DNA from 2 places in the Streptomyces sp. NPDC001348 genome. Region 2 is predicted to be linked to the other one. Evidence: predicted binding sites of a transcription regulator. Region 2 holds the regulator's gene; the other holds the start of a gene.
What was found. Region 2 encodes HspR, which represses chaperone genes until heat shock. Its sites were predicted from a motif close to TTGAGNNNNNNNNNCTCAA; they were not measured.
Positions count from the first base shown of each region.

Region 1: lon (endopeptidase La) is a predicted target of HspR. The motif match lies at 2,290-2,308, and genes of this name have one in related genera.

Region 1 covers NZ_JBSFIK010000015.1:51,806-59,529, forward strand. The annotation lists gene lon (endopeptidase La) at 1-2,267, opposite strand, end outside; gene ACWC21_RS17850 (GNAT family N-acetyltransferase) at 2,455-3,252, shown strand; gene ACWC21_RS17855 (TetR/AcrR family transcriptional regulator) at 3,262-3,834, opposite strand; gene ACWC21_RS17860 (DMT family transporter) at 3,834-4,154, opposite strand; gene ACWC21_RS17865 (rhomboid-like protein) at 4,249-5,013, opposite strand; gene ACWC21_RS17870 (spermidine synthase) at 5,206-5,883, shown strand; gene ACWC21_RS17875 (response regulator transcription factor) at 6,006-6,743, shown strand; gene ACWC21_RS17880 (sensor histidine kinase) at 6,740-7,724, shown strand, end outside.
Region 2 covers NZ_JBSFIK010000032.1:10,028-30,662, reverse strand. The annotation lists gene ACWC21_RS28550 (SigE family RNA polymerase sigma factor) at 1-339, shown strand, start outside; gene ACWC21_RS28545 (L,D-transpeptidase) at 329-1,078, shown strand; gene ACWC21_RS28540 ((Fe-S)-binding protein) at 1,142-3,424, opposite strand; gene ACWC21_RS28535 (undecaprenyl/decaprenyl-phosphate alpha-N-acetylglucosaminyl 1-phosphate transferase) at 3,655-4,902, shown strand; gene dnaK (molecular chaperone DnaK) at 4,996-6,840, shown strand; gene grpE (nucleotide exchange factor GrpE) at 6,837-7,496, shown strand; gene dnaJ (molecular chaperone DnaJ) at 7,536-8,711, shown strand; gene ACWC21_RS28515 (heat shock protein transcriptional repressor HspR) at 8,717-9,169, shown strand; gene ACWC21_RS28510 (sugar ABC transporter substrate-binding protein) at 9,590-10,696, shown strand; gene ACWC21_RS28505 (LuxR C-terminal-related transcriptional regulator) at 11,021-12,067, shown strand; gene ACWC21_RS28500 (LuxR C-terminal-related transcriptional regulator) at 12,030-13,022, opposite strand; gene ACWC21_RS28495 (helix-turn-helix transcriptional regulator) at 13,028-13,999, opposite strand; gene ACWC21_RS28490 (hypothetical protein) at 14,170-14,379, shown strand; gene ACWC21_RS28485 (hypothetical protein) at 14,381-14,716, shown strand; gene ACWC21_RS28480 (pyridoxamine 5'-phosphate oxidase family protein) at 14,866-15,279, opposite strand; gene clpB (ATP-dependent chaperone ClpB) at 15,419-18,016, shown strand; gene ACWC21_RS28470 (YbjN domain-containing protein) at 18,279-18,830, shown strand; gene ACWC21_RS28465 (ATP-binding protein) at 18,924-19,406, opposite strand; gene ACWC21_RS28460 (helix-turn-helix domain-containing protein) at 19,583-20,497, shown strand; gene ACWC21_RS28455 (DUF397 domain-containing protein) at 20,454-20,591, shown strand.

The DNA of each region.
Region 1 (7,724 bases), on a different contig from region 2:
ATCACGGTGGTCACCCCGGCGCGGTGCGCGGCGAGCAGCTTCTGCTTCACACCGCCGATGGGCAGCACCCGGCCGGTCAGCGAGACCTCGCCGGTCATCGCCACGTCCGTGCGGACCAGCCGGCCGGACAGCAGTGACGCGAGCGCCGTCGTCATCGTGATGCCGGCGCTCGGGCCGTCCTTGGGGACCGCGCCCGCCGGGAAGTGGATGTGCACGCCCCGGTCCTTCAGGTCGGCGACGGGCAGTTCCAGCTCGGCGCCGTGGCTGCGCAGGAAGCTCAGCGCGATCTGCGCGGACTCCTTCATCACGTCGCCGAGCTGACCGGTGAGGGTCAGGCCCGCCGCGCCCGTCTCGGGGTCCGCGAGGGACGCCTCGACGTACAGGACGTCGCCGCCCGCGCCGGTCACCGCCAGGCCGGTGGCCACGCCCGGGACCGCCGTGCGCCGCTCGGCCGGGTCCTGGGCGGACTCGGGCACGTGGTGCGGCCGGCCGATCAGGTCCCGCAGCTCGCCGTCGGTGACGGTGAACGGCAGTTCCCGCCGGCCGAGTTCGTGCTGGGCCGCGACCTTGCGCAGCAGCCGGGCGATGGACCGCTCCAGGTTGCGCACGCCCGCCTCGCGCGTGTACTCACCGGCGAGCCTGCGCAGCGCGCTCTCGTCGAGGGTGACCTCGTCCTTGCCCAGTCCCGCCCGGTCCAGCTGGCGCGGGAGCAGGTGGTCGCGGGCGATGACGACCTTCTCGTCCTCGGTGTAGCCGTCCAGGCGGACCAGCTCCATGCGGTCGAGCAGGGCCTCGGGGATGGCCTCCAGGACGTTGGCGGTGGCGAGGAAGACCACGTCCGACAGGTCCAGTTCGACCTCCAGGTAGTGGTCCCGGAAGGTGTGGTTCTGGGCCGGGTCGAGCACTTCGAGGAGGGCGGCCGCGGGGTCGCCGCGGAAGTCCGAGCCCACCTTGTCGATCTCGTCGAGCAGGACGACCGGGTTCATCGAACCGGCCTCCTTGATCGCGCGGACGATCCGGCCGGGCAGCGCGCCGACGTACGTACGCCGGTGGCCGCGGATCTCGGCCTCGTCCCGGACACCGCCGAGGGCGACCCGGACGAACTTGCGGCCCATGGCGTGCGCGACGGACTCGCCGAGGCTGGTCTTGCCGACGCCGGGCGGGCCGACCAGGGCCAGTACCGCGCCGCCGCGCCGGCCGCCGATCACGCCGAGGCCGCGGTCGGCACGCCGCTTGCGCACCGCCAGGTACTCGGTGATCCGCTCCTTGACGTCCTCCAGGCCCGCGTGCTCGGCGTCCAGGACCGACTTGGCGCCCTGGATGTCGTAGGCGTCCTCGGTCCGCTCGTTCCAAGGGAGTTCGAGGACCGTGTCGAGCCAGGTGCGGATCCAGCTGCCCTCGGGCGACTGGTCGCTGGCCCGCTCCAGCTTGTCGACCTCCTTCAGGGCCGCCTCGCGGACCTTCTCGGGCAGGTCGGCGGCCTCGACACGGGCGCGGTAGTCGTCGGACTCCTCGCCGTCCTGTTCACCGTTCAGGTCGCGCAGTTCCTTGCGGACGGCCTCCAGCTGGCGGCGCAGCAGGAACTCGCGCTGCTGCTTGTCGACGCCCTCCTGGACGTCCTTGGCGATGGTCTCCGCGACGTCCTGCTCGGCGAGGTGGTCGCGCAACTGCTGGGTGGCGAGCTTCAGACGGGCGACCGGGTCGGCGGTCTCCAGCAGTTCGACCTTCTGGTCGGTGGTCAGGAACGGCGAGTAACCGGAGTTGTCAGCGAGGGCGGAGACGTCGTCGATGGCCTGGACACGGTCCACGACCTGCCAGGCGCCGCGCTTCTTCAGCCAGCTGCTGGCGAGGGCCTTGTATTCCTTGACGAGTTCGGCGACCTGACCCGGCAGCGGGTCCGGCACGCTCTCGTCGATCCGGGTGCCCTCGACCCACAGCGCCGCACCCGGCCCGGTGGTCCCGGCACCGATCCGCACCCGGCCGCGGCCGCGGATCAGGGCGCCCGGGTCACCGTCGGCGAGCCGGCCCACCTGCTCGACCGTGCCCAGCACACCCGTCTTGGCGTACGTCCCCTCGATGCGCGGCACCAGCAGCACCTTGGGCTTCCCCGGCTCCGAACGGGCGGCGGCCTGCGCGGCCTCCACCGCGGCCCGGACCTCGGAGTCGCTCAGATCCAGCGGGACCACCATCCCGGGCAGCACGACCTCGTCGTCGAGCGGCAGAACGGGCAGGGTGAGCGGTGTGGACGCCGTGGACTCAGCAGTCATGATCTCCCCTTCGGCAGTCAAATTGAGCTATGCCGACTCAATGCTCGTGAGCCTTCGATTGTTCCCCAAGGGGTGTTCGCTGTGAGCGATCATCAGGTGGCCACCGCGCGGGGCCCGTCGGAGGCGCGCGGACCCCGTCGGAAAAGCACTTGCCGCCCACCCCCGCATTCCCCGTACGGTGCAACGGATGACCGACACCGCGACGCTGCTCGCCGCCTACGACGCCCAGATACGCACGACGCCGCCGGTCCCGCCGCCCGGGATCACGCACGAGTACGACGGCAGGCTGCTGCGGATCGTCGGACTGTTCCGCGGCATCCTCAACGCGCCGCCCGACCTGGAGACGCGGGGACGTGAGCTGGACGAGCTGATCGCCCGGCAGCGGGACCACTTCGCGGCGCGCGGGGAGGCGGTGGAGTGGAAGGTCCGCGGCCACGACGCCCCGGAGGACCTGACCGACCGGCTGCGCGCGGCGGGCTTCGTACCCGAGGCCGAGGAGACGGTGCTGGTCGCCCCCGTGGCGGACCTGGACGTGCAGCGGCCCGAACTCCCGGACGGCGTCACCCTGCGCCGGGTCGGTGCCGACGCCGACATCCACCGGATCGCCGCGCTGCAGACCGCCGTCTGGGGGCAGGACATGAGCTGGCTCGCCGAGCACCTGCTGGCTCGGCTCGCCACCGCCCCGGACGACCTCGCCGTGTACGTCGCCGAGGCCGACGGCGAGATGGTCTGCGCGGCCTGGCTGTCCTTCCGCCCCGGCACCGAGTTCGCCGGCCTGCTCGGCGGCTCCACCCTCGAGGAGTGGCGGGGCAAGGGCATCTACCGCGCCCTGGTCGCCACCCGCGCCGCCCTCGCCGCCACCCGGGGCGTCACCTACCTCCACCTCGACGCGTCCGCCGACAGCGCGCGCGTCCTGCGGCGCCTGGGCTTCCGGGCGGTGACGACGGTCACCCCGTACGTGTGGTCGCCGAAGGGACGGGCCTGACGGCCGCGACTAGCGAGGGCGGCCCGGCCGGCCGGCCGCCCCGATCACCCTTGCGAGGGCGTCCCGCGCGTACTCCTCGTCGTACTCACCGCCCGTCAGCAGCACCTGCAGACAGATCCCGTCGAGCAGCGCGACCAGGGCGCGCCCGGTGCGCGGGTCGGTGCGCCGGGCCAGCAGCTCGGCGACCTCCTCGGTCCACTCGGCGGCGACGGGGCGCAGCGCGGGGCGGCGCAGCGCGGCGAGGTAGAGCTCGTATTCCAGTTCCGCGCCGGTGCGGTCGCCGTCCAGCCAGCGGCCGGTCAGCCGGGCCAGCTCGGCGGCGAGGTCGCGGCCGGGGTCGGCGAGGGCACCGCCGTCCTCCCGGACGACCTTGGCGAAGCCCTCGCTCGCCTGGCGAAGGGCGGCCACGAGGAGGTCGTCGAGGGTCTTGAAGTGATACGTGGTGGAGCCGAGCGGCACATCCGCCTCGGCCGCGGCGGAGCGATGGCTGAGCCCGGCGATCCCGGAGCGGGCCACCACCCGGATCGCGGCGTCGATGATCCGCTGCCGGCGCTCGGGGTCGTACCGCCGTGCCGCCGCCATCAGTGCGCCCCGCCCAGGTTGAGCAGCACGACACCGAGGATCACGAAGGCGATCCCGGCGACCTTGGCCGGCCCGGCCGGCTCGTCGAGGAAGACGACCCCGATCGCGGCGACGAGCGCGGTGCCCGCCCCGGCCCAGATCGCGTACGCGGTGCCGACCCGCATCACCTTCAGGGTCCGGGCGAGCAGCGCGAAGGCGACCAGATAGCCGGCCACCGTACCGAGTGAGGGCCACAGCCTGCTGAAGCCGTCGCTGTACTTCATGGCCGTGGTCCCGGCCACCTCCGCCGCGATGGCCCCGGCCAGCATTCCGTATCCCATGTGTACGAGTGTACGCATCGATGCGTACGGGTGTACACATGCGCGCGAGTCGGGCGGTGGTCGGTCAGGCGGCGGCGGGTCGGGCGGTGGTCGGTCAGGCGGCGGCGGGTCGGGCGGTGCGGGACCGCTGCCGACGCCTGACCTGCGGCCAGGTGGCCACTCCTATGGCCAGGGAGATCAGATGGCCCCAGTCGGTCATCGGGTCGGTGAACGCGATCAGGTCCCGGACCAGCATCCAGCCGACCAGGGCGAGCAACGGCCAGCGCAGCCACGGAGTGAGCAGACCGGCCAGCGAACCGACGCAGGCCGCCACGCCGAAGCTGATCCCGTAGTCCAGGCGGTGCAGGGAGCTGTCCGGCAGATGACCGGCCAGCACCGCGAGCCCGACGGGCACTTCGGTGGCGAGCGTGGCGAGGACGTGCCCGAGCAGGAAGACTCCGGCCGCGCACAGTCCGCCGGTCCGCCGCTCCAGCGCGGTCAGCACCAGCACGAAGCCGAGCGTGAACGGCGACAGCAGCCCGCCCGCGACCCACAGCGCGCTCGCCGGCAGCACCAGCATCGGCTGGCGCAGCAGATGGACGACATCCGTGCTGGAGCCCTGGTGCAGGGCGTGCACCAGGGACGGGTCGGCGTACTCGGCGATCAGGGAGGTGACGGCCAGCACGGCCGCGTAGCCGAGGGTGAACGGCGTGCCGGAGGGGGTGGGCAGCAGCCGCAGGAGGCGACGGGCCGGGGACCGGGCGGGGACCGGGCGGGCGGGAGGAACCGGCGCCGTGGCGCTTCCCGCCGCCGGAACGCGCTGGCGCGGCACGCCGTCGAGCGGCTCGGCCGTCCTCGCGGCACTCGCGGTCGGTTCCACGGTGAGGCGCTCCTTCCGTTCCGCCCCACCCTTCGTGTCGCACCAGTCGCTGTCTATGACCGACGCCACGCGGGAACGGATTCTCAGGAACCTCTCAAGATCCCCGAGACCGCGACGGGCGCCACGGCCGGCACCCGGCCCGGCACCGGTAATTCCCCTGCCCGCCAGGCCCCGTTCGGGCAGGATGACCAGGTGAACGACACCGACGAGACCCCCGTGGTCCTGGACCGCCGTGAGGGCCCCTACGGCGAGGTGGTCCTGCGCCGGCACGGGGAGTTACTGCAGATCATCGCCAACGGCTGCTTCCTGATGGACACCTCCGACGGCCGCTCGGAGCGGCTGCTCGTGGACGCCGCGTACGACGCGCTGGACGGGCGGCCGGAACCGGACGTGCTGATCGGCGGGCTGGGCGTCGGCTTCTCACTCGCACATGCCGCGGCCGATCCCCGCTGGGGCCGGATCACCGTCGTCGAGCGTGAACGCGCGGTCATCGACTGGCATCTCGACGGCCCGCTGTCCGCACTCTCCGCCACCGCCCTCGCCGACCCGCGCACCCGGATCGTGGAAGCCGATCTGCTGGACCACGTCAATGAGACATCCGCCACGTACGACGCCCTGTGCCTGGACATCGACAACGGACCGGGCTGGACTGTCACCGACGACAACGGTGGCCTGTACTCACCGGCCGGACTCGCGGGCTGCGCAGGGATCTTGAGGCCTGGCGGGGTGCTCGCGGTGTGGTCGGCGACGCCCTCCCCGGAATTTGAAGATACCTTGCGGAATGCCGGGTTCCAGCAGGTGCGTACCGAAGAGATCCCCGTTGCCCGGGGCGTTCCGGACGCCGTGCACCTCGCCGTAAGACCTGGATAGCAAAGGCGACGCGACTCCCCGTAATGTGCATCCCTGACGCGGATCATTCAAGCGTCAATCGCAACCATGCGCAGACCGAGGAACCACCCCACTGGTTCCGGAAAGCACCTCAGGGGCGGGCGATGGAGCAGACACACACCTCCCAGAACGGCGCGGCGGCCACCCCCGGCGCACAGCGCCGGGTCCTCGTGGTCGAGGACGACCCGACGATCGTCGACGCCATCGCGGCCCGGCTCCGCGCCGAGGGATTCCTCGTGCAAACCGCCGGGGACGGACCGGCCGCCGTCGACACCGCAGAGGCCTGGCAGCCCGACCTGCTGATCCTCGACATCATGCTGCCCGGCTTCGACGGCCTGGAGGTCTGCCGGCGCGTGCAGGCCCAGCGGCCGGTCCCGGTGATGATGCTGACCGCCCGCGACGACGAGACCGACATGCTGGTCGGGCTGGGCGTCGGCGCCGACGACTACATGACCAAGCCGTTCTCGATGCGGGAGCTGGCCGCGCGGGTGCACGTGCTGCTGCGCCGGGTGGAGCGGGCGGCGATCGCCGCGTCCACCCCGCGCTCGGGCATCCTGCGCCTGGGCGAGCTGGAGATCGACCACGCGCAGCGGCGCGTCCGGGTGCGGTCCGAGGACGTCCATCTCACGCCCACCGAGTTCGACCTGCTGGTGTGCCTGGCGAACACCCCGCGCGCGGTGCTCTCCCGGGAGCAGCTGCTGGCCGAGGTCTGGGACTGGGCGGACGCCTCCGGCACCCGTACCGTCGACAGCCACATCAAGGCGCTGCGCCGGAAGATCGGCGCGGAGCGGATCCGTACCGTGCACGGTGTGGGCTACGCCCTGGAGACCCCGACGCCATGAGCGACGGGCCGCCCGCACGGCGAGGCCCCGGGGATCCCTGGGGCGGCGTACGCCCGTTCTCGATCAAGACCAAGCTCGGCGCGCTGGTCGTCATCTCCGTGCTGATCACAACCGGGCTGTCGATGATCGCGGTGCACACCAAGACGGAGCTCCGCTTCATCACGGTGTTCTCGATGATCGCCACACTGCTGATAACGCAGTTCGTGGCGCATTCGCTCACCGCGCCCCTGGATGACATGAACACGGTGGCCCGGTCCATCTCGCACGGCGACTACACGCGGCGGGTGCGCGAGAGCCGCCGGGACGAGCTGGGCGACCTGGCCCAGACGATCAACGTCATGGCCGACGAGCTGGAGGCGCAGGACCGCCAGCGCAAGGAGCTGGTGGCGAACGTCTCCCATGAGCTGCGCACTCCCATCGCCGGTCTGCGGGCGGTGCTGGAGAACGTCGTCGACGGCATCGCCGAGGCGGACCCCGAGACCATGCGGACGGCGCTGAAGCAGACCGAGCGGCTCGGGCGGCTGGTGGAGACCCTGCTGGACCTGTCCCGGCTGGACAACGGCGTCGTACCGCTGCGCAAGCGGCGCTTCGAGGTGTGGCCGTATCTGTCGGGCGTGCTGAAGGAGGCCAACATGGTCGCCTCCGCGCGCGCCGGCATGGCGTCCGGCTCGGGCAACCACACCCGCAACGACGTCCACCTGCACCTCGACGTCTCCCCGCCGGAGCTGACCGCGCACGCGGATCCCGAGCGGATCCACCAGGTCGTGGCGAATCTCATCGACAACGCGGTCAAGCACAGCCCGCCGCACGGCCGGGTGACCGTGAAGGCACGGCGCGGGCCGCAGCCGGAGTCGCTGGAGCTGGAGGTCCTGGACGAGGGGCCCGGCATCCCCCGGTCGGACTGGCACCGGGTCTTCGAGCGCTTCAACCGGGGCAGTGCCGTACGGCGTCCGCACGGCCCGGGCAGCGACGGCGGTACGG
Region 2 (20,635 bases):
GTCCGGACGGTGGCGATGCGGCTGGCGGTGAGCCGCTGGCGGCGGGCCAAGCGGTGGCTGGAGCTGGTGCGCCGTACCCCGCCGCCGGAGTACACGCCGGGGCCCGAGTCGGGGCAGGCTCATCTCGCCGATCTGGTCGCGGCGTTGCGGCGGCTGCCCGAGGCGCAGCGGATGGCGGTGGTCCTGCACCATCTGTGCGACCTGAGTGTGGAGCAGGTAGCCTCCGAGACCGGGGCCCCCGTGGGGACGGTCAAGGCCCGGCTGTCCCGCGGCCGGGCGGCGCTGGCGCGGGAACTCGGCAGCGGTGACGGGGAGAGGGAGGACGACCGTGTCCGATGACCTCACCACCGGCCTGCGTCAACTGGCCGAGTCGGGGCAGAGGTTGCCGACCGCGTCGGGCGCGGACATCCGCCGTCTGGCCCAGTCGCGCCGCCGTCGCCGACGTACCGCCACCGTGGTCGCCGGAGCGGCCGCCGCGGTCGCGGTGGCGTTCACACTGGTGCTGAACCTGGGCGGTCCGGACGCCGGGCCGGAGTCCTCGCCGGCCGCCGGCCGGACCAGCGCGCAGCCTGCCCCGCGGCAGACCCGCACGGCGATCAGCTCGCCGACCCAGCGGGCGGCGGCCGACGTGACGGTGAACCTCTCGGCGCGGTACCTCGTCGCCGGCGGGCGCAGGCTGCCGATCACCTGCGGCCTTCCGAAGACACCGACCCCGACCGGGCGGATGACCGTCACGTCCATGACCGACGTGAAGGTGGCGGGCGGCGAAGTGGTCGCCGGGGGATCCACAGGCAGCTACAAGCTCCCGTGGGTGATCGGTCTGCGGGCGGAGGACGGCACGGCGACCTTCATCGCCGCCGTGCCCTACGACGAGAAGGCCCCCGGCAAGTACGACGTCACCTCGGGCTGGATCGGCCTGCGGCTCTCCGACGCGAAGTGGCTGTACGGGCGCCTGCGGACCGGGGCGGTGGTCGACGTCGTGAACGCGACAGCGGCCGAGCCGGCCCCGGGCGGGACACCGACCTTTCCCGACTCCGCCCCGGCCGTGACACCGAGCTCCTCCGTCTCCGCCTCCTGACGTACGCCGATGCCCCCTCGCCCGAACGGGGCGAGGGGGCATCGGCGGTACCGGTCGGCGCGGTTACTTCACCGGCTCCGGCTCCGGCTCGCTCTGCGTCTCGGCCTCGCCGGCCGGGTCGCCAGGCGTCTTGACGGAGTCGAGGAGGAGCTGGGCGACGTCCACGACCTGGATGGACTCCTTGGCCTTGCCATCGTTCTTCTTGCCGTTCACGGAGTCCGTGAGCATGACGAGGCAGAACGGGCAGGCCGTGGAGACGATGTCCGGGTTGAGGGAGAGGGCCTCGTCGACACGCTCGTTGTTGATGCGCTTGCCGATCCGCTCCTCCATCCACATCCGCGCGCCGCCGGCGCCGCAGCAGAAGCCGCGCTCCTTGTGGCGGTGCATCTCCTCGTTGCGCAGGCCCGGGACCTTGCCGATGATCTCGCGCGGGGGCGTGTAGATCTTGTTGTGGCGGCCCAGGTAGCACGGGTCGTGGTAGGTGATGATGCCCTCGACCGGGGTCACCGGGACCAGCTTGCCCTCGTCCACCAGGTGCTGGAGCAGCTGGGTGTGGTGGATGACCTCGTAGTCGCCGCCGAGCTGCGGGTACTCGTTGCCGAGGGTGTTGAGGCAGTGCGGGCAGGTGGCGACGATCTTCTTCGCCGACTTCGGCTTCTTCGACTCGGCCGTGACCTTGCCCTCGTCGTCCAGCTCCTCGCCGAACGCCGTGTTCAGGGCCATCACGTTCTCCATGCCGAGCTCCTGGAACAGGGGCTCGTTGCCCAGCCTCCGCGCCGAGTCACCCGTGCACTTCTCGTCGCCGCCCATGATCGCGAACTTGACGCCCGCGATGTGGAGCAGCTCGGCGAAGGCCTTCGTGGTCTTCTTGGCGCGGTCCTCGAGGGCGCCGGCGCAGCCGACCCAGTACAGGTACTCGACCTCGGTGAGGTCCTCGATGTCCTTGCCGACGACCGGGACCTCGAAGTCGACCTCCTTGAGCCACTCCAGGCGCTGCTTCTTGGCCAGGCCCCAGGGGTTGCCCTTCTTCTCCAGGTTCTTGAGCATCGTGCCCGCCTCGGACGGGAAGGCGCTCTCGATCATCACCTGGTAGCGGCGCATGTCGACGATGTGGTCGACGTGCTCGATGTCGACGGGGCACTGCTCGACGCAGGCGCCGCAGGTGGTGCAGGACCACAGGACGTCGGGGTCGATGACGCCGTTCTCTTCCGCGGTGCCGATCAGCGGCCGCTCGGCCTCCGCGAGGGCGGCGGCGGGAACGCCCGCCAGCTGCTCCTCGGACGCCTTCTCCTCGCCCTCCATGGTCTTGCCGCCACCCGCGAGCAGGTAGGGCGCCTTGGCGTGGGCGTGGTCCCGCAGGGACATGATCAGCAGCTTCGGGGAGAGCGGCTTGCCGGTGTTCCAGGCGGGGCACTGCGACTGGCAGCGGCCGCACTCGGTGCAGGTGGAGAAGTCCAGCAGGCCCTTCCAGGAGAACTGCTCGACCTGCGAGACGCCGAACACGTCGTCGTCGCCCGGGTCCTCGAAGTTGATCGGCTTGCCGCCGGACGTCATCGGGAGCAGGGCGCCGAGGGAGGTCTCGCCGGTCGCGTTGCGCTTGAACCAGATGTTCGGGAACGCGAGGAAGCGGTGCCAGGCGACGCCCATGTCGGTCTTCAGGGCGACCACGATCATCCAGATGAAGGAGGTCGCGATCTTCAGGCCGGCGAAGAAGTAGGTGAGGTTCTGGAGCGTGGAGACGTCCATGCCTTCCAGCCAGTGCACCACCGGGTACGAGATGAAGAACGAGGCCTCGTAGCCGTCCACGTGGTGCTGGGCGCCCTCCAGGGCGTGCAGCATGAAGATGCAGACGCCGACGACGAGGATGACCGCCTCGACGAAGTACGCCTGGCCGAAGTTGGAGCCGGCGAAGCGGGACTTGCGGCCCGGCTTGCGCGGGTGGCTCAGCTGGCGGACGACGATCAGTACGAGGATGCCGAGCACCGTCATCGTGCCGATGAACTCGACGTACATGTTGTACGGCGCCCAGTCGCCGAGGACCGGCAGGAGCCACTCGGCCTTGAACAGCTGGCCGAACGCGTTGACGATCGTCAGCAGCAGGGTGAGGAAGCCGACCGCCACGAACCAGTGCGCCACCCCGATGACACCCCACCGGTTCATCCGGGTGTGGCCGACGAACTCCTTGGCCACGGTGAGGGTGCGCTGTGTGGGATCGTTGGTCCGGGTGCCGGCCGGCACCGGCTGGCCCAGCCGCATGAAGTTGTAGATCTGCAGGAGGGCGCGGCCGAACAGTGCCACGCCGACCACGATCAGGACCAGCGACACGATGATCGCGGCGAGTTGCATTGGGGCTCCTGAGGCGGCCTCGAATTAACCGAGCGACATTACTAAGCGGTAACTTATGCAGTCCGTCTGAGACTACCCCCATCTTCCGTCGGGATGCAGCCGGGTGCGGGGTGATATGGGTCGCTGAGGTGTGCCTGGGCGGGGGCGCGGGTGGGTGCGGGTGTCGTCCGCCGGGCAATCCGATCGTGTTATTCATCCACAATTGTTACTTTCGGGCCTAATTTAGAGCCGTGCTCTATGGGATCATCGCCGCCACCGCCGCCTTCCTCCTGACCGCCGTGCTCGCGGCGCTGCTCCGGGGGCCCGTCCTGCGGGCCGGGATCGTCGACCGGCGGCGCCAGCGCCCGGTGCCGCTGTTCGGGGGGCTGGCCGTCGTGGCCGTCACCTGTCTCGTCGCCGGAACGGGGCAGTGGACGCGGGTCGCGCCCCTCGGGGACGGGGTGGCGCGGCTGCTGGTCGCCGGGGTGGGTGTCGCCGCGCTCGGACTGGCCGCCGACGTGTGGCGGCTGCGGGCGCGGGTGCTGGTCGGCGGCACGGCGGTGGCGGCGGCCTGTGTGGTGCCGTACGAGGAGACGGGGCTGCCCGCCGGGCTGCTCGCGGTCGCCTGGATCGCCTTCGTCGCGCTGGCCTTCCGGGCCCTCGACCACGCCGACGGGCTCGCGGGTACGGTCGGGGTGGTCACCGCCTTCGGGGCGGGCGCCTGCGCGGCGGCCGAGGTGATGGACGGGCTCGCGGTGCTGCTGAGCGTGCTGGCCGCCGCCCTGACCGGGTTCCTCATGCACAACTGGCCGCCGGCCCGGATCGGGCTGGGGGCCTGCGGGTCGCTGTTCACCGGGTTCCTGCTCGCCGCCGCCGCCGTGTTCGCCCGGGCGGGATACCCGCTCGCGTCCAGCGCCCGGGTGCTCTTCCCGCTCACCGCGGTCGCCACCGCGGACGTGGTCCTCGTGGCCGTCTCCCGGCTGATGGCCGGCCGCCCGCTGCTGCGCGGCGGACCCGACCACCTCGCCCACCGGCTGCGGCGGCTCGGGCCCACTCCGCCCGTGGTCACCGCGCTGCTGGGGGCCGGTGCCTTCGCGGCGGTACTGGCCGGTGTGCTGGTGCACAGCGGGTGGGCGGGGGAGCCGGCCGTGCTGTGGGTGGTCGGCGGGGCGTCGGTGGTCGTACTCGGGCTGCTGCGCGTCCCCGTGTACGGGGCCCGCCGCCGGGCACCCGCACAGACCGGCACCCGGACGGCGACCCGGACCCTCACCGGGGCGCCCGCCCGGACCTCCACCAGGACGCCCGCCCCGACCTCCACCCGGACACCCGCCCCGACCTCCACCCGGACACCCGTTCAGACCTTCACCCGGACACCGGCCCAGACCTCACCCAGGTCACCCGTTCAGGCCTGCTCCAGGCCGCCCGCGCAGACCTCCACACGGGACTCCGGCCCGGTGTCCGCGCAGGTCACAGGCCGGTTGCGCGTAAGGAACGGATAAGACTTGAGTCCACTCGACTCATGTCTGTTGACCCAGCGGCCCGCCTCATGCACACTTGAGCCTGTTCCACTCAAGTCAGCTGGAGGAATCACCATGGCACGTGCGGTCGGCATCGACCTGGGCACGACTAACTCCGTCGTCAGCGTTCTGGAGGGCGGCGAGCCCACCGTCATCACCAACGCCGAGGGTGCCAGGACCACGCCGTCCGTCGTCGCCTTCGCCAAGAACGGCGAGGTGCTGGTGGGCGAGGTCGCCAAGCGCCAGGCGGTCACGAACGTGGACCGGACCATCCGCTCGGTGAAGCGCCACATGGGCACCGACTGGAAGATGGAGCTCGACGGGAAGCCCTTCAACCCGCAGCAGATCTCCGCCTTCATCCTGCAGAAGCTGAAGCGCGACGCCGAGTCCTACCTGGGCGAGAAGGTGACCGACGCGGTCATCACCGTCCCGGCGTACTTCAACGACTCCGAGCGCCAGGCGACCAAGGAGGCCGGCGAGATCGCCGGTCTGAACGTCCTGCGCATCGTCAACGAGCCCACCGCGGCCGCGCTCGCCTACGGCCTGGACAAGGACGACCAGACGATCCTCGTCTTCGACCTCGGTGGCGGCACCTTCGACGTGTCCCTGCTGGAGATCGGCGACGGCGTCGTCGAGGTGAAGGCCACCAACGGTGACAACCACCTCGGTGGTGACGACTGGGACCAGCGCGTCGTCGACTACCTGGTGCAGCAGTTCAAGTCCGGTCACGGCGTGGACCTGGCCAAGGACAAGATGGCCCTCCAGCGCCTCCGCGAGGCCGCCGAGAAGGCGAAGATCGAGCTGTCCTCGTCCACCGAGACCTCGATCAACCTGCCCTACATCACCGCGTCCGCCGAGGGCCCGCTGCACCTGGACGAGAAGCTCACCCGCGCCCAGTTCCAGCAGCTGACGGCCGACCTGTTGGAGCGCTGCAAGACGCCGTTCCACAACGTCATCAAGGACGCCGGCATCTCCATCAACGAGATCGACCACGTCGTCCTCGTCGGTGGCTCCACCCGCATGCCCGCCGTCGCCGAGCTCGTCAAGGAGCTGACCGGCGGCAAGGAGGCCAACAAGGGCGTGAACCCGGACGAGGTCGTCGCCATCGGCGCCTCGCTCCAGGCCGGTGTCCTCAAGGGCGAGGTCAAGGACGTCCTGCTGCTCGACGTCACCCCGCTGTCCCTCGGTATCGAGACCAAGGGCGGCATCATGACCAAGCTGATCGAGCGCAACACCACGATCCCGACCAAGCGCTCCGAGATCTTCACGACGGCCGAGGACAACCAGCCGTCCGTGCAGATCCAGGTCTACCAGGGCGAGCGCGAGATCGCGGCCTACAACAAGAAGCTCGGCATGTTCGAGCTGACCGGTCTGCCGCCGGCGCCGCGCGGCGTCCCGCAGATCGAGGTCTCCTTCGACATCGACGCCAACGGCATCATGCACGTCACGGCGAAGGACCTCGGCACCGGCAAGGAGCAGAAGATGACCGTCACCGGCGGCTCCTCGCTCCCGAAGGACGAGGTCGACCGCATGCGCGAGGAGGCCGAGCGCTACGCGGAGGAGGACCACAAGCGCCGCGAGGCCGCCGAGTCGCGCAACCAGGGCGAGCAGCTCGTCTACCAGACCGAGAAGTTCCTCAAGGACAACGAGGACAAGGTCCCGGGCGAGATCAAGACCGAGGTCGAGGGCGCCATCGGCGAGCTGAAGGAAGCCCTCAAGGGCGAGGACACCGCCGAGATCCGCAACGCCACGGAGAAGGTCGCGGCGGTCTCCCAGAAGCTGGGCCAGGCCATGTACGCCGACGCCCAGGCCGCGCAGGCCGCCGGTGGCGAGTCCGCCGGTGCCGGTGAGGCCAAGGCCGACGACGACGTCGTGGACGCCGAGATCGTGGACGACGAGCGCAAGGACGGTGCCGCGTGACGGAGGAGACCCCGGGCTTCGACGAGAAGCCCGACGTCCCCTCCGGCGCCACCCCTGAAGACGCCGAGCCGAAGGCCGCCTCCTCCCCGAAGGAGCAGGCGGCCCCGGCCGGGGACGCGAGCCAGACAGCGGGTCTGGTGGCCCAGCTGGACCAGGTGCGCACCGCGCTCGGCGAGCGCACCGCGGACCTCCAGCGCCTCCAGGCCGAGTACCAGAACTACCGCCGCCGCGTCGAGCGCGACCGGATCACGGTCAAGGAGATCGCCATCGCGAACCTCCTGACCGAGCTCCTCCCGGTGCTGGACGACATCGGCCGCGCACGGGAACACGGCGAACTCGTCGGCGGTTTCAAGTCGGTGGCCGAGTCGCTGGAGACCGTCGCGGCCAAGATGGGCCTGCAGCAGTTCGGCAAGGAGGGCGAGCCCTTCGACCCGACGATCCACGAGGCCCTGATGCACAGCTACGCGCCGGACGTCACCGAGACGACGTGCGTGGCGATTCTGCAGCCCGGGTATCGCATCGGCGAGCGCACCATCCGCCCCGCGCGGGTGGCCGTGGCCGAGCCGCAGCCCGGCGCGCAGACGGTCAAGGCCGAAGGGGCCGACGAGACCCCGGCGGCCGACGACAAGGAGAACGGTGGCCCGGAGGAGGGCTGACGTCGACACCAACCAAGCAGGGAAGGAGGGGCGTCGGGGATGAGCACCAAGGACTTCATCGAGAAGGACTACTACAAGGTCCTCGGCGTCCCGAAGGACGCCACCGAGGCCGAGATCAAGAAGGCGTACCGGAAGCTCGCCCGCGAGTACCACCCGGACGCCAACAAGGGCAACGCCAAGGCCGAGGAGCGGTTCAAGGAGATCTCCGAGGCGAACGACGTCCTCGGTGACCCCAAGAAGCGCAAGGAGTACGACGACGCGCGCGCGCTCTTCGGCAACGGGGGCTTCCGCCCCGGGCCGGGCGCGGGTGGCGGATCGTTCAACTTCGACCTGGGCGACCTCTTCGGAGGCGGAGGCGGCGCCCAGACCGGAGGCAGCTTCGGCGGCGGAATCGGTGACGTCTTCGGGGGCCTGTTCAACCGGGGCGGTGCGGGCACCACGCGCACCCAGCCCCGGCGCGGCCAGGACATCGAGTCCGAGGTCACGCTGAGCTTCACGGAGGCCATCGAGGGGGCCACGGTCCCGCTCAGGATGTCCTCGCAGGCACCGTGCAAGGCCTGTTCGGGCACCGGCGACAAGAACGGCACACCGCGCGTGTGCCCGACCTGCGTCGGCACCGGTCAGGTCGCCCGGGGTTCCGGGGGAGGCTTCTCCCTCACCGACCCCTGCCCCGACTGCAAGGGCCGCGGCCTGATCGCCGAACACCCCTGTGCGGACTGCAAGGGCAGCGGCCGGGCCAAGTCGTCCCGCACCATGCAGGTCCGCATCCCGGCCGGCGTCACCGACGGGCAGCGCATCCGGCTGCGCGGCAAGGGCGCGCCCGGCGAGCGGGGCGGGCCGGCGGGCGACCTGTACGTGGTGGTGCACGTGGGTGAGCACCCGGTGTTCGGCCGCAAGGGCGACAACCTCACGGTCACCGTCCCGGTCACGTTCACCGAGGCCGCCCTCGGCGGCGAGGTCCGGGTCCCGACCCTCGGCGGCCCCGCCGTCACGCTGAAGCTGCCGCCGGGCACGCCCAACGGCCGCACCATGCGGGCGCGGGGCAAGGGCGCGGTCCGCAAGGACGGCACCCGCGGCGACCTGTTGGTCACCGTCGAGGTGAGTGTTCCCAAGGATCTGTCGGGGAAGGCTCGTGACGCGCTCGAGGCGTATCGCGAGGCGACCGCGGGTGAGGATCCGCGGGCTGAGCTGTTCGAGGCTGCGAAGGGAGCTTGAGTGGGATGGACGGCCGTCGACGCAACCCGTATGAACTGACCGAGGAGACCCCGGTCTACGTCATCTCGGTGGCGGCCCAGCTCTCCGGCCTGCACCCGCAGACGCTGCGCCAGTACGACCGCCTGGGGCTGGTCTCCCCCGACCGCACTCCCGGCCGGGGCCGCCGCTACTCGGCCCGCGACATCGAACTGCTCCGTCAGGTGCAGCAGTTGTCGCAGGACGAGGGCATCAACCTGGCCGGCATCAAGCGCATCATCGAACTGGAGAACCAGGTCGCCGCCCTGCAGTCCCGCGTCGCGGAGATGCAGGCGGCCCTGGACGGCGCGGCGGCGGCGATGCGTCAGCGCGAGGCCGCCGTGCACGCCTCCTACCGGCGGGACCTCGTCCCGTACCAGGAGGTCCAGCAGACCAGCGCGCTGGTGGTCTGGCGCCCGAAGCGGCAGGGTCCGTCGGACTGACGCACCCGTACACGCGCAGGGGCCCGGAGGAGAAACCTCCGGGCCCCTGCGCGTGCGCCTTCGGTGCCACCGCACGCGCCGTGGACGTCCGGCCGGGACCCGGGCCGGAACCGTTCGCTCCTCTGATCGGATCGGCCCGACGGCCCGAGCGGCTGTTCGTGCCGTCGTCGATCACGACTTGCGAGCTATGGAATTGGTTGTGCGGATCTTTACCCGCACATGAACTTCCGTTGGGTGAAGGGTCCGTAAAGAGCGTTTGGAGGCGATTCCGCTCCGTCTTCACAGGTGCTGCGGAGCGTGGCGTTGCGCACTCGTTAAGTGATTCCGCTTGACGCCGGTGGTGGGCGCCGCGTTGGCTTTTCAGTCATCTGGGTGGCATAGGAGCCGCCGCGTCCCGAAACCCCTGAAGTGAGCCCTCGCATGCGTCGTATCGTCCTGTCCGTGGCCGCCACCACGATGACCCTCTCGCTCGCCGGCTGCGGCATGCTGAACGCGACGGGGGACTCGAGCGACGCAAGCCCGACGAAGGGCAACGACGTCACGGTGGGCGTGCTGATGCCGGAGACGACGAACACGCGGTACGCGGAGTTCGACTACCCCATCATGCGGGCCCGGATATCCGAGCTCACCAAGAAGCAGGGCAAGACGGTGTACCAGAACGCCGGTTCGAGCCTGCCCAAGCAGATCAAGCAGATGCAGAAGATGATCGACGACAGGGTCGACCTGATCATCCTCGACGCGGTCGACTCGCACGGCATCGCCCCCACCGTGAAGAAGGCCAAGGATGCGGGCATCCCGGTCATCGCCTACGACCGGCTGGCCGAGGGCCCGATCGACGCGTACGCCTCCTTCGACAACGAGCTCGTCGGCGAGGTGCAGGCCCGCACCCTGCTCGAGGCGCTGGGCCCGCAGGCCGACACCTCCGACAAGGTCGTGATGATCAACGGCTCGTCCACCGACCCGAACTCGGCGCAGTTCAAGGAGGGCGCGCTCTCCGAGCTCAACGGCAAGGTGACCATCGCCAAGAGCTACAACACGCCCGCCTGGGACCCGAAGAACGCCGAGAAGGAGATGACCGAGGCGATCAACCTGATCGGCAAGGACAACATCGCCGCGGTCTACTCCGCCAACGACGCCATGGCCGGTGGCATCGTCGACGCCTTCCACAACGCGGGCGTCACCAGCCTGCCGCCCATCACGGGCCAGGACGCGGAGCTGTCGGCGGTCCAGCGGGTCGTCTCGGGCGAGCAGTACATGAGCGTCTACAAGCCCTACCCCGACCTGGCGCAGGCGGCCGCGGAGATGGCCGTCGCCAAGCTGCAGGGCCGGGACATCCAGTTCGACTCCCTCACCCAGGACAAGGTCGACAGCCCCACCACCAAGGACATCCCCGCCCAGCTGGTCACGGTGAACGCCCTGACGCGGAAGACCATCAAGAGCACCGTCCTCGCGGACGGCATCTACAAGGTGGGCGACATCTGCACGCCCAAGCTCAAGTCCGACTGCGCGGCCATCGGCCTGAAGTAGCCGGTATCCCCGGCGTGGCACCGGCCGGCGCCGCATCGCGCCACCCCCGTGGGCGCGATGCGGCTGCCCCGGGCGGACGAGGAGCCCGGCCCGGGCCCCACCCGGGTGCCCCGGCATCCGGAGCGAGCGGGTTCCACGATGCACCCGGTGGCTTGTTGGGCACCACCATCAGCTTGTTGCAGTGCGGCGGGCGGAGGCCGGTGGATAACCGGCCATACCCGTGGTTTACGTCGGTCGTGGCGCGGAGAGCCGTGTTGCGGACCCGGTCGGGGCCGCGCATAGTTGCGCTGCGGAAGAGGCTGTGAACCGGGGGTGGAACGGGCGATGGCCGGGCACGGGACGGAGGAGCATCCCCACGGTGCCGACCGACTGTGCGAGGCCGGGGATCGCGTGTATTCCCGGGCCGTACGGCGGGGCCGCGTGGCGCGCACGGACGCCGAGCCGGTGCCCTGCCTGCTGGAGCTGGCGCTGCTGCACCCGGACCCCGACGACATGGACTGGCTGGTGCCGACCTCCCCGCAGGAGGTCATGACCCGGCTGCTGCGCGGGGTGTACGACGAGGTCAGGGAGAGCCAGCGACGGGTGGGGTCGGCGGTGTCCGCGTTCGAGCGGTACGCCGGTCTGGGACGGCAGGTGCGGCCTGACGCGTCCGCCGCGGCGGAGGGCTCCGCCATCCGCGTCCTGGACGGGCTGTCCCGGATCCAGGCCGCGATGGACGAGGCGACCGAGGCCTGCACCACCGAGGTGCTGACCGTGCAGCCCGGCGGCATCCGGCGGGAGGCCGAGCTCACCGAGGGCCTGCACCGGGCGCTGACGCTGCGCGGCCGGGGCGTGCGCATGCGCGACCTGTACACGCATGTCGCCCGGCACGGGCAGGGGCTGCTGAACTACCTGGAGCTGATGGGTGACGCGGTGGAGGCCCGCACCCTGGACGAGGTCATCGACCGGCTGATCCTCTTCGACCGCACGGTGGCCTTCATCCCCGCCAACGCCGACCGCACGATGGCGCTGGAACTGCGTCACCCCGCGCTGGTCGAATACCTGGTGACGGTTTTCGAAAGACTGTGGCGGCTGGCGATCCCGCTGACCGCGCCGCTGCCGGACACCGGCATCGAGGGCATCTCCCACCGTGAGCAGTCCATCGCGGCCCTGCTGGCGGAGGGCCATCAGGACGCGGTGATCGCCGAGCGGCTCGGCATCAGCGTCCGCACCTGCCGGGCCCACATCGCCCGGCTGTCGGAGACGCTGGGGGCGGCCAGCCGTACCCAGCTGGGGGTGCGCATCGCCCAGGTGGGGCTGGACGGGCCGCCGCTCACGGCGGAGCAGGCCGTGGTCAGGCTTCCCGGTCGAGGATCCCCGACCGTGCGATGAGGTAGCCGAGCTGGGCCCGGCTGTCGCTGCCCAGGGTGGCGGCGAGTTTGGCGATGTGGACGCGGGCGGTGCGGACGTTCATGCCGAGGCGGTCGGCGATGACCGCGTCGGTGTGCCCCTCGACCAGGAGGGCGGCGATCGCGCGCTGGCGCGGGGTGATGCCGCCGAGGGACGGGCGGCGGACGGCTTCCGGGTACATGGGGGTGGCCAGGTGCCAGAGCCGGTCGAAGGTGGTGACGAAGTACCTGACCAGTGCGGGGTGGCGGACCTCCAGGGCGAGGGCGCCGGTGCCGTCCTCGCCCGCGGGGATGAAGGCCACCGCGCGGTCGACGACGACGAGGCGGTCGGGCAGTTCGTCGAGGCTGCGGGCCGCCGTGTCGCCCTTCAGCTGCTCGTTGTAGCCGTAGATGGTGGGCCGGTGGCGCAGCGTGTCCTGGTAGAGGGTGCGGATGCGGCCGCCGCGGTCCAGCAGGGCCTGGTCGCGGCCGTAGGCCTCGCTCTGCGCGACGTCGCCGCGCGGGCCGCCGAGACCGGTGTGCGGCTGGATGCAGAGGACTTCCTCACGGCCCTCGGCCATGGCCTCGTCGAGGGCGCGGTTGATGCGGTCGCTGCCGCTGAGGAGGCGCAGGGTGGGGGTGGCGGCGCCGGCGGAGTGCGGTGCGTCGATGCGCAGCAGCGGATCGAAGAGCTCCACCAGGCGTTCCTCGCGGCGCTGTTCGTCGGCGATGCGGGAGCGGGAGGTGCGCAGGAGGCGGTTGAGCGCGACCGTCGGGGCGACCGGCTCCAGCCGTTTCGGGTCCGCGACGGCCGGCTGCAGCAGGCCCAAGTCCTGCAGGCAGGGCGCCCGTTCGGCGTCGGCGCGGTGGACGACGCCGTCCCGCAGGGCTTGTGCGTACAGTTCCGATCCCGCGCAGCAGAGCTCCTCCGGGCCGTGCTCCGGATGCGGCGACGGTATGCCGCTCACCGGCGGCCGTCCGGCTCCGGCAGCGGGCCGTTCTTGTTGAGGATGCCCGACTGGGCGATGAGGTAGCCCAGTTGGGCACGGCTGCCGCTGCCCAGGGCCTGGGCCAGCTTGGCGATGTGGGCGCGGCAGGTCCGTACGTTCATGCCGAGGCGGCGGGCGATGGCCTCGTCGACATGACCCTCCACCAGGAGCTTGGCGATGGAGTGCTGGATCTCGGTGATCCCCCCGGCGTCGACTTCGTACGGCCCGCCGGCACTCATCGGAACGGCCCGGTCCCACAGGTACTCGAAGACCTTCATGAGATAGCGGACCAGGCCGGGTTGACGCAGTTCCAGGGCGATCTTGTGGTCCTCGCGGACCGGGATGAAGGCGACCGTGCCGTCGACGATGATCAGACGCTCGACCAGTTCGTCGATGGTGCGGTACTCGACCTTGCCGTCCGAGAGCTGTGCGGCGTAGGCCAGTTTCTCCGGGTTGTACCGGGCGGTGTGCTGATACAGGCTCCGGATCTTCACACCACGTTCGATCAGCGGCCGGTCCCGCTCCAGGCCCTGCAGCAGACTGGTCTCGGAGATGCGGTCGGACGGCTGTACCGTGACGAGTTCGGTCTGGCACTGGGAGGTGGCGAGATTGAGAGCCGCGTTGATCCGGTCGCTGCCCTCCAGCACCGTGATGGAGTCGCTGGTCGTCGTCGCCGCGGTGCTGAGCGCCATGAACGGCTCGAAGGCCTCGGTGAGTTCGACGGACAGGCGCCTGTGCTCGGCTATCTCCCGTTCAAGGGGGTTGAGCCGCTGGGCGAGGGCGACCGCGGGGGGTACCGGGCGCAGCCAGTCCGGATCGTCGGGGTCGGGGTGGAGCAGGGCGAATTCGATCAGGCAGGGGGCGGCGTCCGTGTCCGAGCGGGCGATGCGTCCCGTACTGAGAGCGGTGGTGTAGAGGCGGCTGCCTTCTTCACACAGCTGGGTCATCGCGTGGGGATGTACCGCTTTTGGCCGATTCGCCACTAAATCTCCACCCCCCAATATCCTGAACATGCAGGAACATGATGCACTGATTCTGTGGCCACCACGTGCCCGAATGAGCCATCGTCGTACCTGACGGGGGAAAAGGGGACCTTCAAGTGAGGATGAAGCCGACTATGCGTAACAGACTGTTTCGCTCGGTGCTCGTCGCCGGCTTGTCCGCCGTCGCGGCCCTGGGGGTGTTGAGCGGCGTGTCGGGCGCGAAGAGCGGTGTTCAGGCGATTACTGAGTGGCCGTCGGCCGGCAAGACCCAGGTCCAGGCGATCACTGAGTGGCCCTCGGTTGCCGTGAACACCGGCGCGGCGGCAGGCGGAGCCGGGAGCTGACGTGACGACTCCGCCCGACGACCGCTCCTTCCGCCGCGAGATGGCCACCGCCTATCGCTCCGGCTGGCACTTCATCGACCTGGTCACCGCCATCCCCCACAGCGGCGACTCGCTGATGGTGACCGTCTTCGGAGAGCCGGTCGTCGTGACGCGGGACGAGGACGAGGACGTGCGGGCGTACCGGTGCCTGCGGAAGCCCCGCGGGGCGCCACAGCCCGTGCGATGCGCCGTCCGCTACGGAATGATCTTTGTGAACCTGGACCAGCGAGACCACCGGTTGGCAGACCCGGGAGTCTCGGACGTGAGGACCATCTCGGCCACCCCCCGCAGTGCCTGACGCGATTCCCCCGTCGTAAAAGATCGCGCAGGTACTTCCCCCCGCAGCGGCGTCACCGTGACCTGAACACGGTGACGCCGCTGTCGTTTCCCAGGACATTTCCTCGTATGGGTGTGTTTGCCCGGCCCTTCAGGGTGGCCGAAACGCGCTCAACCGCGTCCCAGGGCTCGCTCCACCTCTATCTCGATCACAACGCGTGACGGATTGGGCGACGGGACCCGCTCGTAGCGCTCCGCGTAGCGCCGCTCCGCCTCCGCCACCCGCTCCCGCTCGCCGCGGACGTACGCCCGCCCCTCCAGCGTCGCCCACCGGCGCCCGTCCACCTGGCACACGGCGACCCGGGCGCCCTCCGGCCCCGCGGCCAGCACGTGGGCCGCCTTCGCGCTCGCCTTGTTCGTGATCACCCGGGCCAGCCGCGCCCCGGCGTCGTAGGTCACTCCGACGGGCACGACGTGCGGGCTCCCGTCGGGGCGCAGGGTGGTCAGCGTGCACAGGTGCCGCTCCCGCCAGAAGCTCAGATAGGGCTCGTCCGGGGCACCCGGATCCACGGAGTACGTACTCATGGAACGGAAGCTAGCCCGAACGTCCCGGCGACTCCACCCGAGTGGCCTTGAGTGGAATAGACTCAACTTTGTGTATGTTGGTTAAGTCAGCAGTGGGATGTACGGCCGACGAGCCGACGCCGAGGAGGAGAACGGACACGTGGACGCCGAGCTGACCAACAGGAGCCGGGACGCGATCAACGCGGCCAGCAACCGGGCCGTCACCGAGGGGCACCCGGACCTCACGCCCGCCCATCTGCTGCTGGCTCTGCTCCAGGGGCAGGACAACGAGAACATCACCGACCTGCTCGCCGCCGTCGACGCCGACCAGGCGGCCGTGCGCTCCGGTGTCGAGCGCGTGCTGGCCGGGCTGCCCAGTGTGACCGGGTCCACCGTCGCGCCCCCGCAGCCCAACCGTGAACTGCTCGCCGTGATCGCCGACGCGACCGAGCGCGCCAAGGACCTCGGCGACGAGTACCTCTCCACCGAGCACCTGCTCATCGGCATCGCCGCCAAGGGCGGCGCGGCCGGCGAGGTGCTGTCGGGACAGGGTGCCACCGCCAAGAAGCTGCTCGAGGCCTTTCAGAAGGCGAGGGGAGGGCGCCGCGTGACCACCGCGGACCCGGAGGGCCAGTACAAGGCCCTGGAGAAGTTCGGCACCGACTTCACCGCCGCCGCACGCGACGGCAAGCTCGACCCGGTCATCGGGCGTGACCAGGAGATCCGCCGGGTCGTGCAGGTGCTGTCCCGCCGCACCAAGAACAACCCGGTGCTGATCGGCGAGCCCGGCGTCGGCAAGACCGCCGTCGTCGAGGGCCTCGCCCAGCGGATCGTCAAGGGCGACGTGCCCGAGTCCCTCAAGGACAAGCGGCTGGTCGCCCTCGACCTGGGCGCGATGGTCGCGGGCGCCAAGTACCGCGGCGAGTTCGAGGAGCGGCTGAAGACCGTCCTCGCGGAGATCAAGGACTCCGACGGGCAGATCATCACCTTCATCGACGAGCTGCACACCGTGGTGGGCGCGGGCGCCGGCGGCGACTCCGCCATGGACGCCGGCAACATGCTCAAGCCGATGCTCGCCCGCGGTGAGCTGCGCATGGTCGGCGCCACCACGCTCGACGAGTACCGGGAGCGGATCGAGAAGGACCCGGCGCTGGAGCGGCGCTTCCAGCAGGTGCTGGTTTCCGAACCGACCGTCGAGGACACCATCGCCATCCTGCGCGGCCTCAAGGGCCGCTACGAGGCCCACCACAAGGTGCAGATCGCGGACAGCGCCCTGGTCGCCGCGGCCACGCTCTCCGACCGCTACATCACCTCCCGCTTCCTGCCCGACAAGGCCATCGACCTCGTCGACGAGGCCGCCTCGCGGCTGCGCATGGAGATCGACTCCTCGCCCGTCGAGATCGACGAACTCCAGCGCGCCGTCGACCGGCTGAAGATGGAGGAGCTGGCGCTGGAGAAGGAGACCGACCCCGCCTCCCGCGAGCGCCTGGAGAAGCTGCGCCGTGACCTCGCCGACAAGGAGGAGGAGCTGCGCGGTCTGACCGCCCGCTGGGAGAAGGAGAAGACGTCCCTCAACCGGGTCGGCGAGCTGAAGGAGCGCCTCGACGACCTGCGTGGACAGGCCGAACGCGCCCAGCGCGACGGCGACTTCGACACCGCCTCCAAGCTGCTCTACGGAGAGATCCCGTCCCTGGAGAAGGAGCTGGAGGCCGCCTCCGAGGCCGAGGAGGAGGCCGCCCAGGACACGATGGTCAAGGACGAGGTCGGCTCCGACGACATCGCCGACGTCGTCGCCTCCTGGACCGGCATCCCCGCCGGCCGTCTGATGGAGGGCGAGACGCAGAAGCTGCTGCGCATGGAGGACGAGCTCGGCAAGCGGCTCATCGGGCAGTCCGAGGCCGTACGGGCCGTCTCCGACGCGGTGCGCCGCAGCCGCGCCGGGATCGCCGACCCCGACCGGCCCACCGGGTCCTTCCTCTTCCTCGGCCCGACCGGTGTCGGCAAGACCGAACTGGCCAAGGCGCTCGCGGAGTTCCTCTTCGACGACGAGCGGGCCATGGTCCGCATCGACATGTCGGAGTACAGCGAGAAGCACAGTGTGGCCCGGCTCGTCGGCGCGCCTCCCGGGTACGTCGGCTACGAGGAGGGCGGCCAGCTGACGGAGGCGGTGCGCCGCCGCCCGTACAGCGTGATCCTGCTCGACGAGGTCGAGAAGGCCCACCCCGAGGTCTTCGACATCCTGCTGCAGGTGCTGGACGACGGCCGCCTGACGGACGGCCAGGGACGCACGGTCGACTTCCGCAACACCATCCTCGTCCTCACCTCCAACCTGGGCAGCCAGTACCTGGTCGACCCGGTGCTCGGCGAGGCGGAGAAGAAGGAGCAGGTGCTGGAGACGGTACGCAGCTCCTTCAAGCCGGAGTTCCTCAACCGGCTGGACGACCTGGTCGTCTTCTCCGCGCTCAGCAAGGAGGAACTGGCCCGGATCGCCCGGCTGCAGATCGACCGGCTCGCCAAGCGGCTCGCCGAGCGGCGCCTCACCCTGGAGATCACCGACGAGGCCCTGGCCTGGCTCGCCGACGAGGGCAACGACCCGGCGTACGGCGCCCGTCCGCTGCGCCGCCTGGTCCAGACCGCCATCGGCGACCGCCTCGCCAAGGAGATCCTGTCCGGCGAGGTCAAGGACGGCGACACGGTCCGCGTGGACGCCTTCGGCGACGGGCTGATCGTGGGCCCGGCGACCGGCAAGACGCTCTGACGACGGCGGTGGCCGGCCCGGCCGGTGCACCGCACTGCACCGGCCGGGCGAAACACCGGACACACCAGCCACATCACCCCCAGCAGCCACCGCACCTCTCTGCTCATGCGCTCGCCGCGAGCCTGCCGTAGGTTCGTCATGAGGCCGTCGGACAACGGTGACCGAATCGAATCAGCCGACGGCTGACAGCCCCCGACGGGGCTTGCCACCCCCCTCCCCGGATGAGGGAGGATGGCGGAATCCGTACGAAGGGAAATTCACGGTGACCATCGACCCGTCCTCGATTCCGAACTTCGGGGGCCAGCCCGACCCGCAGCCCCAAGGGCCGCAGGGCCCCGTCGTCCCGGATCAGGATCTCGTGACGCAGCTCCTCGACCAGATGGAGCTCAAGTACGTCGTCGACGACGAGGGTGACCTCGCGGCGCCGTGGGAGCAGTTCCGTACGTACTTCATGTTCCGCGGAGAGGCCGACCAGGCCGTCTTCTCGGTGCGGACCTTCTACGACCGCCCCCACAAGATCGACGAGAAGCCGCAGCTGCTGGAGTCCATCGACGACTGGAACCGGCGCACCCTGTGGCCCAAGGTGTACAGCCACACCCACGACGACGGCACCGTCCGCCTCATCGGCGAGGCGCAGATGCTGATCGGCACCGGCGTCGACCTCAACCACTTCGTCTCCTCCACGGTCAGCTGGGTGCGGGCCGCGATCGAGTTCGACAAGTGGCTGGTCGAGCAGCTCGGCCTCGAGCAGGAGGTCAACGAGGCGGACGCGTCCGAGGACGACTCCGAGGGCGACGCGGACGGCGAGGAGTAGCCCCCTCGTCCCCACGGGTGACAGAGCCCGGCCAGGGCACCGGCCAGTACGGCCGCGTGTGCCCCCGGCCGGGCTCACGTCGTATCCCCGGCGTCACACAGAAGTTGACCCCTCAAGGTTCACCTCCGCCCACACCGTCTTGCCCACGGGCCGACGGGGCACCGACCCCCAGCGCACGGCCAGGACGTCCACCAGGAGCAGCCCCCGGCCGGACTCACCGTCGGGGTGCGGCGACGGCGGGGTCGCGGGCAGCCGCTTCTCGGAGGCGGCGTCCGTGACCTCGACACGCACCAGGCCCGCCGTCGGGTCGAGGGCGAGCCGGAGGCCGAAATCGCGTCCGGGCACCCGGCCGTGCCGCACGGCGTTCGCGGCGAGCTCGCCGACGACGAGGGCGACCGCGCACGACACGTCGGACGCCGGCGGGTGACCCCACTCCTCCATGCGCCGGACGGCCAGGCGGCGCGCGAGCTGCGCACCTCGGGGTGAGGAGGGGAACTGTTCGCTGCAACAGGGGAGTTCGCGCGGCCCGTGTCCCGGCGTGGTCGTTCCTGTCGTTCCTGTCGTTCCTGTCGACACGGGCTGTCCGTCCTTGTCTGTCGAGCTGAGCTGTCTCGTGGGGTGCACGAGTCATCACGTTCCGTGCTCAAGAGTCGTCCGATCGCCCTACGCTCGACAGGTGACACAGCCTTACTTTTCAGGCCATAAGGAACGGAAGTGACGCTTTGGCCAACGGAATTGACCCCAGCGCGTCGATGGCGGCCCTGTTCGGCGCACGGGTACGCAGGCTCCGTACGGCGGCCGGGCTGACCCAGGCCGAGCTCGGCGACGCGGTCCACGTGGTGAGCACCCGGATCACCCAGATCGAGCGGGCGTCCGGCGCGAAACCGACGCTGGAGCTGGCGCGGGCGCTGGACGCGGTGCTGGGGGCGGACGACCTGCTGGTGGAGCTGTGGCCGTACGTGTACCGGGAGGCGTTTCCGGACTGGTCGCGGAGGTTCATGGAGTGCTCGGAGCGGGCGGTGGCCATCCGCGAGTACGCGGCTCATGTGGTGCCAGGCTTGCTGCAGACGGAGGACTACGCGCGGGCGGTGCTGAGTGTCGGCCGAACGCTGGGTAGCAAAGAGCAGTTGGAGGAGCGCGTAGCCCTGCGCATAGGACGACAGGAGCGCCTCGGGGGGCCCGAGCGGCCCGAGTTGTGGGTGGTCCTCGACGAGGCCGTACTCAGGCGTCCCGTCGGCGGCCAGACCGTGATGCGTGAGCAGTTGGCGCGGTTGCTCAGGACCACGGCGGAACCGCACATCACCCTGCAGGTACTGCCGTTCGACCAGGGCGAGCACGATGTCATGGGCGGCTCGCTGACGGTGCTCACCATGCCGGACGGCTCGGAGATCGCCTACACCGAAGGCGCGCACTACGGCCAACTCGTCGAGGATCCGGACGAGGTCAGGAGTTTCGCGCTGACCTACGATCGGCTGCGGGCGGCAGCTCTGCCCCCGCTCATGTCGCTCGACATGATCCGATCCGTGATGGAGGGCAACCACCGTGGAGCGAAGGTCCCGTCCCGATCTGAACGGCGTCGCGTGGCGCAAGAGCAGCTTCAGCAATCAGGAGGGCGGCAACTGCGTGGAGGTGGCCGACGGACTCCGGGCCGTCGTCCCCGTCCGTGACAGCAAGGTCCCGCAGGGCCCGGCACTGTGCTTCGAAGCCGCCTCCTGGGAAGCCTTCATAGGCGGGTTGAAGGCCGGGCAGCACCGTCCCTGAGGCAGCCGCGCCCCGGCCGCCGTCCGTCTTCCGGGCTCACCGGG